Linked DNA regions of Acuticoccus sediminis. The protein of the gene in region 1 binds, or shares a complex with, the protein of each later gene. Links are inferred from orthologs where the notes say so. Each region holds a gene or a part of one and is shown on either strand. Other genes may lie near its edges.

Evidence for each region. The genes of interacting proteins can lie anywhere in the genome.
Region 2: the proteins of DLJ53_RS22640 (region 1) and dnaN are in contact, whole or in part, in a solved structure (PDB 1OK7), measured with the Escherichia coli proteins. The link is inferred for Acuticoccus sediminis from one-to-one orthologs.

The regions. Positions count from the first base shown.
Region 1 is NZ_QHHQ01000005.1:222,015-229,564, forward strand. What follows is about bases 1-2,879. They hold DLJ53_RS22640 (DNA polymerase IV), read left to right. Parts: upstream 1-701; coding sequence 702-2,057; downstream 2,058-2,879. Other genes in these bases: DLJ53_RS22630 (response regulator), read right to left, coding at 1-250; DLJ53_RS22635 (DUF3572 domain-containing protein), read left to right, coding at 311-700; DLJ53_RS22645 (transporter substrate-binding domain-containing protein), read right to left, coding at 2,036-2,879. In the rest of the region: more of DLJ53_RS22645, read right to left, coding at 2,880-3,247; ilvC (ketol-acid reductoisomerase), read right to left, coding at 3,400-4,419; DLJ53_RS22655 (hypothetical protein), read right to left, coding at 4,563-5,162; DLJ53_RS22660 (c-type cytochrome), read right to left, coding at 5,518-5,898; fghA (S-formylglutathione hydrolase), read right to left, coding at 6,086-6,925; DLJ53_RS22670 (hypothetical protein), read right to left, coding at 6,922-7,299; DLJ53_RS22675 (S-(hydroxymethyl)glutathione dehydrogenase/class III alcohol dehydrogenase), read right to left, coding at 7,299-7,550. UniProt on the Escherichia coli protein: Poorly processive, error-prone DNA polymerase involved in translesion repair and untargeted mutagenesis. Copies undamaged DNA at stalled replication forks, which arise in vivo from mismatched or misaligned primer ends.
Region 2 is NZ_QHHQ01000005.1:345,926-348,757, reverse strand. It holds dnaN (DNA polymerase III subunit beta), read left to right. Parts: upstream 1-773; coding sequence 774-1,892; downstream 1,893-2,832. Other genes in the region: recF (DNA replication/repair protein RecF), read left to right, coding at 1,909-2,832; dnaA (chromosomal replication initiator protein DnaA), read left to right, coding at 1-551. UniProt on the Escherichia coli protein: Confers DNA tethering and processivity to DNA polymerases and other proteins. Acts as a clamp, forming a ring around DNA (a reaction catalyzed by the clamp-loading complex) which diffuses in an ATP-independent manner freely and bidirectionally along dsDNA.

The DNA.
Region 1 (7,550 bases):
CCGTCACCGCGATGACGGGGATCGGCTTCAGGTCGGGGTCCGACTTGATCTGCTCCGTCACCTCGAGGCCGGACATCTCAGGCAGCTGGATGTCCATCACGATGAGATCCGGCCGCTGTTCTTTGGCCACCTTCAAGGCGTCGATCCCGTTGCGCGTTTCCAGGATTTCCATCCCGCTCGCCTCGAGCAGATCGTGGAAGAGCTTCATGTTCAGCTCGTTGTCTTCCACGATGAGCACCCTGTGGGCCATGCGCACTTCCTCTGTGACCGCGCCGACGTGGCGGCCTCTCGTGTGTGTGGGGCGATAACCGTGCCGTCAAGTCGCTCGCCACGCCATCCCGCTCCCAGGTCGCGCCGCCAGGCGGACGACCCCGACGCGGGCACGATCGCCATCGCCGCTCTATCCTATTTCGCCACCGAGCCGAAGACGATGAGCCGCTTCTTCGCGCTCACCGGCCTCGATCCGACCTCGCTGCGTGACGCCGCGGCCTCGCCCACCTTCGTCGCCGGCCTCCTCGACTTCGTCCTCGCCGACGAGCGCATCCTGCTCGCCGTCGCCGAGGCGCAGGAGACGACGCCCGAGGCCATCGTGCGCGCCCGCCAGGCCCTCGAGCGTCGCCCCAACGAGCCGATCGACGTGGGCTCCAAACCCGTCGGCGACGACGGCTGGCCGCCCCGCCCCCACGACGACTGGGCATGAGATGAGCGCCGCCGCGGCGCTCTGCCGCGACTGCGCGGCGATCCTCCCCTACGACACCCCGGCCCGCTGCCCGCGGTGCCGCAGCCCGCGCCTCGTGCGCCACACGGAGATGACGCGCCTCGTCATCGCCCACGTCGACTGCGACGCCTTCTATGCTTCTGTGGAAAAGCGGGACGATCCGTCCTTGCGCGACGTGCCGCTCATCGTCGGTGGCGGCCGGCGCGGCGTCGTCTCGACCTGCTGCTACCTCGCCCGCATCCACGGCGTCCGCTCGGCGATGCCGATGTTCAAGGCGCTCCAGCTCTGCCCGGACGCGGTCGTGCTGCGCCCCGACTTCGAGAAGTACGTCGCCGTCGGCCGGGAGGTGCGCGAGCGCATGAAGGCCCTCACGCCCCTCGTGCAGCCGCTCTCGATCGACGAGGCCTTCCTGGACCTCTCCGGCACCGAGAGGCTCCACGGGGCCCCGGCCGCGGCGGTGATGGCCCGCTTCGCGAGGAGCATCGAGGCGGACATCGGCATCACCGTGTCGGTCGGCCTCGCCCCCAACAAGTTCCTCGCGAAGTTCGCCTCCGACCACGACAAGCCGCGCGGCTACACCGTCATCGGCCGGAGCGACGCCGAGGCGCGCCTTGCCGACGAGCCGGTGACGCGCCTGCCCGGCGTCGGACCGGCCGCGGCACGCAAGCTCCAGCAGGGCGGCGTGACCTTCGTGCGGGACGTGCAGCGCGCGGACCTCACCGACCTGATGCGCCGCTTCGGCGAGACCGGGCAGCGCCTCAAGCGCCTCGCCCACGGCGAGGACAACCGCGTCGTCGACCCGGCCAGCGAGCGCAAGTCCGTCTCGGCCGAGCAGACGTTCGACGTCGACCTCTCCGACCGCCACACGCTCCTCGCGATCCTGCGCCACCTCTCCGAGAAGGTATCGACGCGCGCCAAGGCGGCGGAGATCGGCGGGCGCACCATCACGCTGAAACTGAAGACGCCGCAGTTCCGCTCCATCACCCGCTCGGAGAGCCTCGACGCGCCGACGGCGATGGCGCACCGGATCTTCGCGGTCGGCAAGTCGCTGCTGCTGGCCGAACCCGAGGGGCAGCGCTACCGCCTCATCGGCATCGGCGTCAGCGGCCTCGTCCCGGCCGGCGAGGCGGACGGCGAGGAACTCTTCGATCCCGCCCGCACCCGCCTCGGCAAGGCCGAGAAGGCGATGGACGCGCTGCGTGCCCGCTTCGGCGACGACGCGGTGATGACGGGCCTCTCCCTGTCACACCCGCGGCGGCGTCCCGCCTCGGCGAAGGACCTCGCCGCGCCGGGCGGACCGAAGCCCGGCAAGCCGCCTCAGGGCGATTCGGGAACGTAGCGGGCGACGAGCGCCCACCAGGCGCGGCTCGTCACCTGGGCCAGCACCGCGCGCTCCAGCGCCTCGCTGAACGCCTTCGGCGTGTCCTGCCGGATCGCCATCGCGACGTACTGCGGGTCGCGCGTGGTCGCCACCAGGGCGCGCCGGACCCCTTCCCTGGCGATCGCCGCATGAAGCTCCGCCGAGCCGGCCGCCACGGCTTCCACCTCCCCGTGGCGAAGCGCCTTCAGCGCATCGCCGAGCCCCGTCGTCGGCATGACCTCGAGGCTGTGGCCGCGCAGGTAGAGCTCCGACGTGCTCCCCGCCACCACTGCGACGCGCATGTCGCGCAGGTCCGCCGGAATGTTGAAATCGCCGCCGCTGGCAATGTTCATCGCCGCGACGACCGACGCGGTCAGCGCCGACGAGACGCCGAGCCCGACCAGCATCCAGATCATCGCCAGCGCCCGGCCGAGCGCCGTGACGGGGGCCTTGTCGCCGTAGCCGACCGTCGTCAGCGTGACGCCGGCCCACCAGAAGCCGTCCCCGAGCCCGCGCAATGTCCGCCGGTCGAACTGCCGGTTGTGGCGCCGCTCGACGAGCCAGACCGTCGCGCCCACCGCCAGCAGCACGCCGCTGATGAAGAGGACGATGCGCAGGAACTGGTAGGTCGCGAGCTCCCGCATGACGAGCCAGGGGGTCGAGCCCTTCTCCGTCGCGATGGCGAGGGTCGAGGTGTAGAAGGGGAACAGCAGGTCGACGACGGCCTCATGCTCCGGTGTCGCGTCGAGCGGCAGGGCGATGTCGATCCGTCCCCTGGAGAGGGCGTCGGCCAGTTGCTCGATCGCGACCTCCTCGAAGCGGTAGGCAAGGCCCAGCCGCTCGGCGGTCATCCGCCAGAGGTCGACGCCGATGCCCTGCCAGCTCCCGTCCTGCGCACGCATCGCGTAAGGCGGCCGCTCCGCCAGGCCGATGACGACGACCCGGTCCGCCAGCGCCTCACCGCCGGACGCGGCGGGACGGGCCTCAGGCGCCGTATCCGCGGGCGTGGACTGCGGGGCAGCGGCTGCCGGCGCGTCCGGCACCCCTCCAGGGCCCTCGGCCCACGCGCCGGAGGGCACGGCGGCGCTCAACGCGACGAGCATGACGCTCAGCGCGGCGGGTGCGGCGACAGCGACGAGCCGGCGAGCGAGTTGGGCGATGCGATCCACGGGGAATTCCCTGCGACCTCGTGGGTCCCACGGTGCGGGCGGCGCGACCGGCTCGACCGGCGCGCCGAAACCCTTGGCAGCCCGGGTGCCCGGGCCGTCGGCCGGGGCCGGGTCGAATGCGCCGCCCTTCGATCGCGGGCGGCGCCAAGCGCTTAGTTGCGCTCCTTGTCGACGAGCGCCTTCTCCTTGATCCACGGCATCATCGCGCGCAGACCCTCGCCGACCGCCTCGATCTGGTGCGCGTTGTTCTTCGCGCGCGTCGCCTTGAACGAGGTCTGGTTGACCTTGTTCTCCAGCATCCAGTTGCGCGTGAAGGTGCCCGACTGGATGTCGGTCAGCACCTTCTTCATCTCCGCCTTGGTCTCGTCGGTGATGATGCGCGGGCCGGTGACGTACTCACCGTACTCGGCGGTGTTGGAGATCGAGTAGTTCATGTTGGCGATGCCGCCCTCGTAGATGAGGTCGACGATCAGCTTCACCTCGTGGAGGCACTCGAAGTAGGCCATCTCCGGGGCGTAGCCGGCTTCCACCAGCGTCTCGAAGCCGGCGCGGATCAGCTCGACGAGGCCGCCGCACAGCACCACCTGCTCGCCGAAGAGGTCGGTCTCGCACTCTTCCTTGAAGGTGGTCTCGATGATGCCGGCACGGCCGCCGCCGATCGCCGAGGCGTACGCCAGGCCGAGGTCGTGGGCGTTGCCGGAGGCGTCCTGGGCGATGGCGATCAGGGTCGGCACGCCGCCGCCGCGCTGGTACTCCGAGCGCACCGTGTGGCCCGGCCCCTTCGGCGCGACCATCAGGACGTCGAGGTCCTTGCGCGGCTCGATGAGGTTGAAGTGCACGTTCAGACCGTGCGCGAAGAGGAGCGCGGCGCCCTCTTTCATGTTCTCGTGCAGCTGGTCGGCGTAGATGTCGCCCTGAAGCTCGTCCGGCGTCAGCATCATGACGACGTCGGCCCACTTGGCGGCCTCTTCCACCGTCATCACCTTGATGCCCTCGGCCTCGGCCTTCTTGGCGGAGGCGGAGCCGGGACGCAGCGCCACGACAATGTCGGGGCAGCCCGAATCGCGCAGGTTGAGGGTGTGGGCGTGGCCCTGGCTGCCATAGCCGACGACAGCGATCTTCTTGCCCTTGATCAGGCTGATGTCGGCGTCGCGGTCGTAGTAGACGCGCATAGTTGCTCCCTACTGGTTTGATGAGTTGGGAGCGTGACCTCCCGTCGCGACCCTCATAGACGGTTTACGACGGGATTGTGAATGCCTTGGGCGTAACGCGCACGAATTGATCTGATTCTGCCGCCTGCGCGGACAGATTCGGATCAGTTGGGGCGAAGCTCCGGGCGCGCCTGGACGCCCGCCGAGGTGCCCGGGGAGGCCGCTTCGGGGACGAGGCGCAGGCGCAGCGCGTCCAGGTGCTCGGTCTTGGTGCGGCGGGTCACCGCCTCGGCGAGAACCTCCGCGACGATGAGCTGCAGTTCGGCGATGCGGATCTTCTTGTCCCGGCCCAGCCTGTCGATGAGCGCTTCCGCCTCCGCGGCCGGCGTCTCGCCGAACGCCTCGATGTAGCGCAGCACCAGCTCGCCACGCACGCCGACCGGCATGGTGGCCAGCGTGATCAGCCGCCGGGCAGGTTTCGGCTCGCTCCTGGCGTGGTGCGCGTTCTCCGCCGGCTGCAGCGCCTCCTGGTGGGCGTCGGCCGCGGGGGCGGCGTCGGTCGAGGCCGCCGCGCGCCGCTCGGGGACGTAGGCCGGCGGGACATTGAGCGAGCGCTCCGGCAGGATCATGTTGTTGCCGTCCCGCGCCAGGGTGATTCCGGAGGCAACTCTCTGGTTCGCCTCGAATTCCGCGGCGGCCATACGCATGATGGAACGCGTAAAGTTGCGGGTATAACGCTCCAGAAACTCAGTGAAGAACCACATTCTCATCCACCTCCAATGGAGTGGGGAGGACAGCCGAAGTCCTCAGACGCCGCCACAATGGAGCGAAAGTGTTGACGACTTCTAAAGCATATTCGGCGGGTGATTGTTTACACACGGAGATCCACGGAGACAGTACAGCGCAGATCCGCTGAGTATCCGTGACCGGCGCAACTCTGTTCGATTTATGTTCCGCGCCGGGACATCTCACCCCCCGCGCGGTGAGGATGAGGTCCCGACAGGCCCGGGACGTGCGGGAATGGCGGGCGGTTCGGCCGCCTCAGGCCGCAGGAGAGCCGGCCACGCCGCGACCCGGGCGGGTGCGGCGTGGCGCGCCGTCGGCGGGCGCCGTCCGCGATTACTGGGAGAAGGTCGCGAGGTAGGCGATGACGTCGGCGCGCTGCTCCGGACGCCGCAGGCCGCCGAAGGCCATCTTCGTGCCCTTCACGACGGTGCGGGGATTCTCGAGGTACTGGTCGAGCAGCGCCTCGTCCCAGACCTTCCCTTCGCCGAACGAGACCATGGCCGGGGAATACTGGAACCCTTCCATGTGGCCGGGCTGGCGGCCGATGATTCCGTTGAGCTCGGGGCCGATCTTGTTCTTGGCGCCCTCGCCGACAGCATGGCACGCCATGCACATGCGGAAGACCTTCTCGCCGGCGGCCGGGTCCTGCGCCATCGCCGGCGGGGCGACGGCGAGCGCGGCGAGGGCCGCGGCGGCGAGCACATGCTTCTTCATTGTGTTCCTCCAAACTAGACGTGGAATTGTTCTAGGGCAGCGGCGGCAAAGCGCGACATGAAATCGCGCAAAGTCGGGGTGCCATCGTCCGAAAGTGTCGAAAACCCCGGCCGGTCGTGCGCCGCGTTCCCGGCCCGGGCGCAGGCGCGCCCGTCCCGATCGACACCCCGCGGCCTCGGACCCATCGTTAGGCCGCCAGACGCCGGGCGTGCCAGGCGATGTGATCGGGCATGAAGGTCGAGATGAAGTAGTAGGAGTGGTCGTACCCCGGCTGCATCCGCAGTGTGAGGCCGATCCCCGCGTCCGAACACGCCCTGGCGAGGAGCTCGGGCTTGAGCTGATCGGCGAGGAACGTGTCCGCCTCGCCCTGGTCCACCAGGATCTCCGGGAACCGCGCCCCGTCCTCGATCAGCGCAACGGCGTCGTGACGGCGCCACTTGGCGGGGTCGGGGCCGATGTAGGCGGGGAAGGCCTTCTGCCCCCACGGCACCTGCGACGGGGCGACGATGGGCGCGAACGCCGAGAGCGAGCGGAAGCGGGAGGGATTGCGCAGCGCGATCGTCAACGCCCCGTGCCCGCCCATCGAGTGGCCGAAGATCCCCTGCCGGTCGAGGTCCACGGGGAAGTTCGCCGCGACCACCTCGGGAAGCTCGACCTCGATGTAGGTCTTCATCCTGAAGTGAGTCGCCCATGGCTTCTGCGTGGCGTCGACGTAGAACCCCGCGCCCTGGCCGAGGTCGTAGGCCTCGTCGTCGGCGACGCCCTCCCCGCGCGGGCTGGTGTCGGGGCAGACCACGATCAGCCCGGCCTCGGCCGCCGCCTTGCGGTACTCCCCCTTCTCCATGACGTTGGCGTGGGTGCAGGTGAGACCGGACAGGTACCAGACCACCGGGCAGGGCCCGCTGTCGGCCTGCGGCGGGAGGAAGATCGCGAAGGTCATCTCCGTCCCGGTCGCGCGGGAGGTGTGCCGCGCGACCAGCTGTCGGCCGCCGTGCGCGGCGAAACGCGAGAGGATCGACACCGTCATTGGGCCGTCACCTCGCCGAGCAGCATGTTGCGGTAGTTCTGCGCCACCTTCGGGTGGAGCGGCCAGTTGATGCAGCCGCCGCCGTAGGGCTTCACGATCTTCAGGTAGAAGACGTTCGTGTCGCCGATGGCGATGGACACGGTCTCGTCGGGATGGCGGGCGGTGAAGTCGGTCAGCGCCTTTTCCGCGCCGGGGGCGAGACAGAAGGTGAGCCCGCCCGTCTCGTGCGTCTCGACGCTGACGAGGTCGTCCCGCGGCACCACGTAGCTGTCGCCCTCGACCGTGAAGGACAGCGGCTCGGCGGCAGCCGCGTACGCGCTGGCGATGTGGACGGCGAAGAGCGCCGCCACACCCAGCCGGACCAGCACCGACATCAGTAGACGACCACCGCGCGGATCGACTTGCCCTCGTGCATGAGGTCGAAGCCCTTGTTGATCTCGTCGAGCGGCATCGTGTGCGTGATGAGGTCGTCGATGTTGATCTTGCCGTTCATGTACCAGTCGACGATCTTCGGCACGTCGGTGCGGCCACGGGCGCCACCGAAGGCCGAGCCGCGCCACACGCGGCCGGTGACGAGCTGGAAGGGCCGCGTGGAGATCTCCTGCCCCGCGCCGGCGACACCGAT
Region 2 (2,832 bases), 120 kb from region 1 along the record:
TCGTGGAACTGACGCCGCCGGACTACGGCATGCGCAAGGCGATCCTCGAGCAGCGGATCGCGGCCCAGCGCGAGATGTTCGACGACCTCAACTTCCCGGAGGAGGTCATCGACTTCGTCGCCCGCTCGATCACGACCAACGGGCGCGACCTCGACGGTGCGGTGAACCGCCTCGTCGCCCACAACCAGCTGACCTCGGCGCCGATCGACCTCAAGATGGCCGAAAACGCGCTGCGTGATCTGCTTCGCGCCCGTGAGAGCAAGAAGCCCAAGATCGAGGACATCCAGCGCGTCACGTCGCAGCACTTCAATGTGTCGCGGCAGGACCTCGTTTCGGCGCGCCGCACCAAGGTGATCGTGCGCCCGCGGCAGATCGCGATGTATCTGTCCAAGACACTGACGCCGCGCTCCCTGCCGGAGATCGGCCGCCGCTTCGGCAACCGCGACCACACGACCGTCCTGCATGCGGTCCGCAAGGTCGAGGACCTGATCACGAAGGACACCCAGATGGCCGAGGACATCGAGACCTTGAAGCGTCTCCTCGACCAGTAAGACACCAGCGTTCCGTATCAGTGAAGGCCCGGATCCCTCCGGGCCTCTTTTTTTGCCCCGAGCGGGGATCAGTGCCCTTCGGGGGGCTGACATTCTCGGCAATTTGTGGACCGATGGTGCCGCAGACGCGTTGCCGGGTGCCAAGTCTTGCAACCACGGCCACCATCTGGTCAACGTACCCTCCCAGCGGGTATCCCCGCGCCTTTCCGACGGACTCCCGGTATGCGTGCGACCCTCGAACGGGCCCATCTGTTGAAGCCCCTCAGCCACGTCCAGCGGGTCGTTGAGCGCCGCAACACGATCCCCATTCTGTCAAACGTGCTCATCCGGGCCGATGGGGCGTCCCTGACGCTGAAGGCCACCGACCTCGACCTCGAGCTCGTCGAGACCGTGGAGGCCGGGGTCGAGCAGCCCGGCGCCATCACCGTCCCGGCCCACATGCTGCACGACATCGTGCGCAAGATCCCCGAAGGCGCCCGCATCGCGCTGGAGACCAACCCGGACGGGTCGACCATGACCCTCACCGCCGGCCGCTCCCGCTTCGCCCTGCAGATGCTGCCCGAGAGCGACTATCCGGACATTTCCGGCGGGGAGTTCACCAACTCGTTCAAGCTGAAGGCCGCCGACTTCAAGTGGCTGATCGACCGGACGCAGTTCGCGATCTCCACGGAGGAGACGCGCTACTACCTGAACGGCATCTACTTCCACACCGTCGACACGCCCCACGGGACCATGTTCCGCGCCGTCGCGACCGACGGGCACCGCCTCGCCCAGGCGCAGATCGAGGCGCCGGACGGCGCCGCCGGGATGCCCGGCGTCATCGTACCTCGCAAGACCGTCGGCGAGCTGCAGCGCCTGATGGACAATCCCGAGGTCGAGCTCACGGTCGAACTGTCCGACACCAAGATCCGGGTGTCCTTCGCCAACGTCGTGCTGACGTCCAAGCTCATCGACGGCACCTTCCCGGACTATGACCGGGTGATCCCGAAGAACAACACCAAGATCATGCACGTCGACCGGCTGGACTTCGCCTCCGCCGTCGACCGCGTCTCCACCGTCTCCTCGGAGCGGGGCCGCGCGGTGAAGCTGTCGCTGACGGACGGCGCGCTGACCCTCTCCGTCATCAACCCGGATTCGGGCACCGCGACGGACGAGCTGGTGGTCGACTTTGACAGCGAGCCGCTCGATATCGGCTTCAACTCGAAATACCTGCTCGACATCACGAGCCAGCTCTCCTCCGAGAACGCGACGTTCGCGCTCGCCGATCCCGGCTCGCCGACGCTGATCCACGACGGTGACGCGGAGAAGACCCTTTACGTGCTGATGCCGATGCGCGTCTGAGGACGCGCCGATCCGCGTGGCACTCCCGGAGCCGCCGCCCGCACGCGTCCGCCTGACGCGCATCGGCCTCTCCAATTTCCGCAACTACACCGAGGCCCGCCTCACCACCTCGCGCGACCATGTCGTGCTCGCGGGACCCAACGGGTCGGGCAAGACCAACGTTCTCGAAGCGATCTCGCTGCTCTCGCCGGGGCGCGGGCTGCGCCGCGCGACCTATGCCGAGATGGTCCGCCAGGGCGCGCCGTTCGAGACCGGCTGGGCGGTGTCCGCGCGGGTCGACAAGGGCGGGGAGGAGAGCGCCATCGGCACTGGCCTCCAGGGGGAGGGAAGCCGGCTGGTGCGGATCGACGGCGCCGACGCGCGGCCCGACGACCTCACCCGCGTCGCCCGGATCCTGTGGCTCACCCCGGCGATGGACGGCCTCTTCAGCGGCGGCACCTCCGACCGCCGGCGCTTCCTCGACCGGCTGGCCCTCGCGCTCTTTCCCTACCACGGCCGCCGCGCCAACGCGTACGAGCGCGCCATGCGCCAGCGCAACAAGATGTTCGAGGACGGCGTCTCGGATCCCTCCTGGTACGAGGCGGTGGAGCGCGAGATGGCCGAGCACGGCGCCGCGATGGCCGCCGCGCGGGTCGAACTGATCGTCAAGCTCAACGCGGCGCAGGCCGTGCGGGCGGCCGCCGGCGGCGATTTCCCGCAGGCGGTCCTCGCGCTGAACGGCGACGAGGGGGATGCGGACGGGGCCGCCTTCGCGCGGCGCCTGCGCGACGGGCGGACGCGCGACAGGGCGGCGGGGCGGACGCTCTCCGGGCCGCACCGCGTCGACATGTCGGTGACGCATGTCGAGAAGGACATGCCGGCGGCGCTCGCCTCGACGGGGGAGCAGAAGGCGCTCCTGATCGGCATCGTCCTCGGCCACGCGGCGCTCGTCACCCGCGTC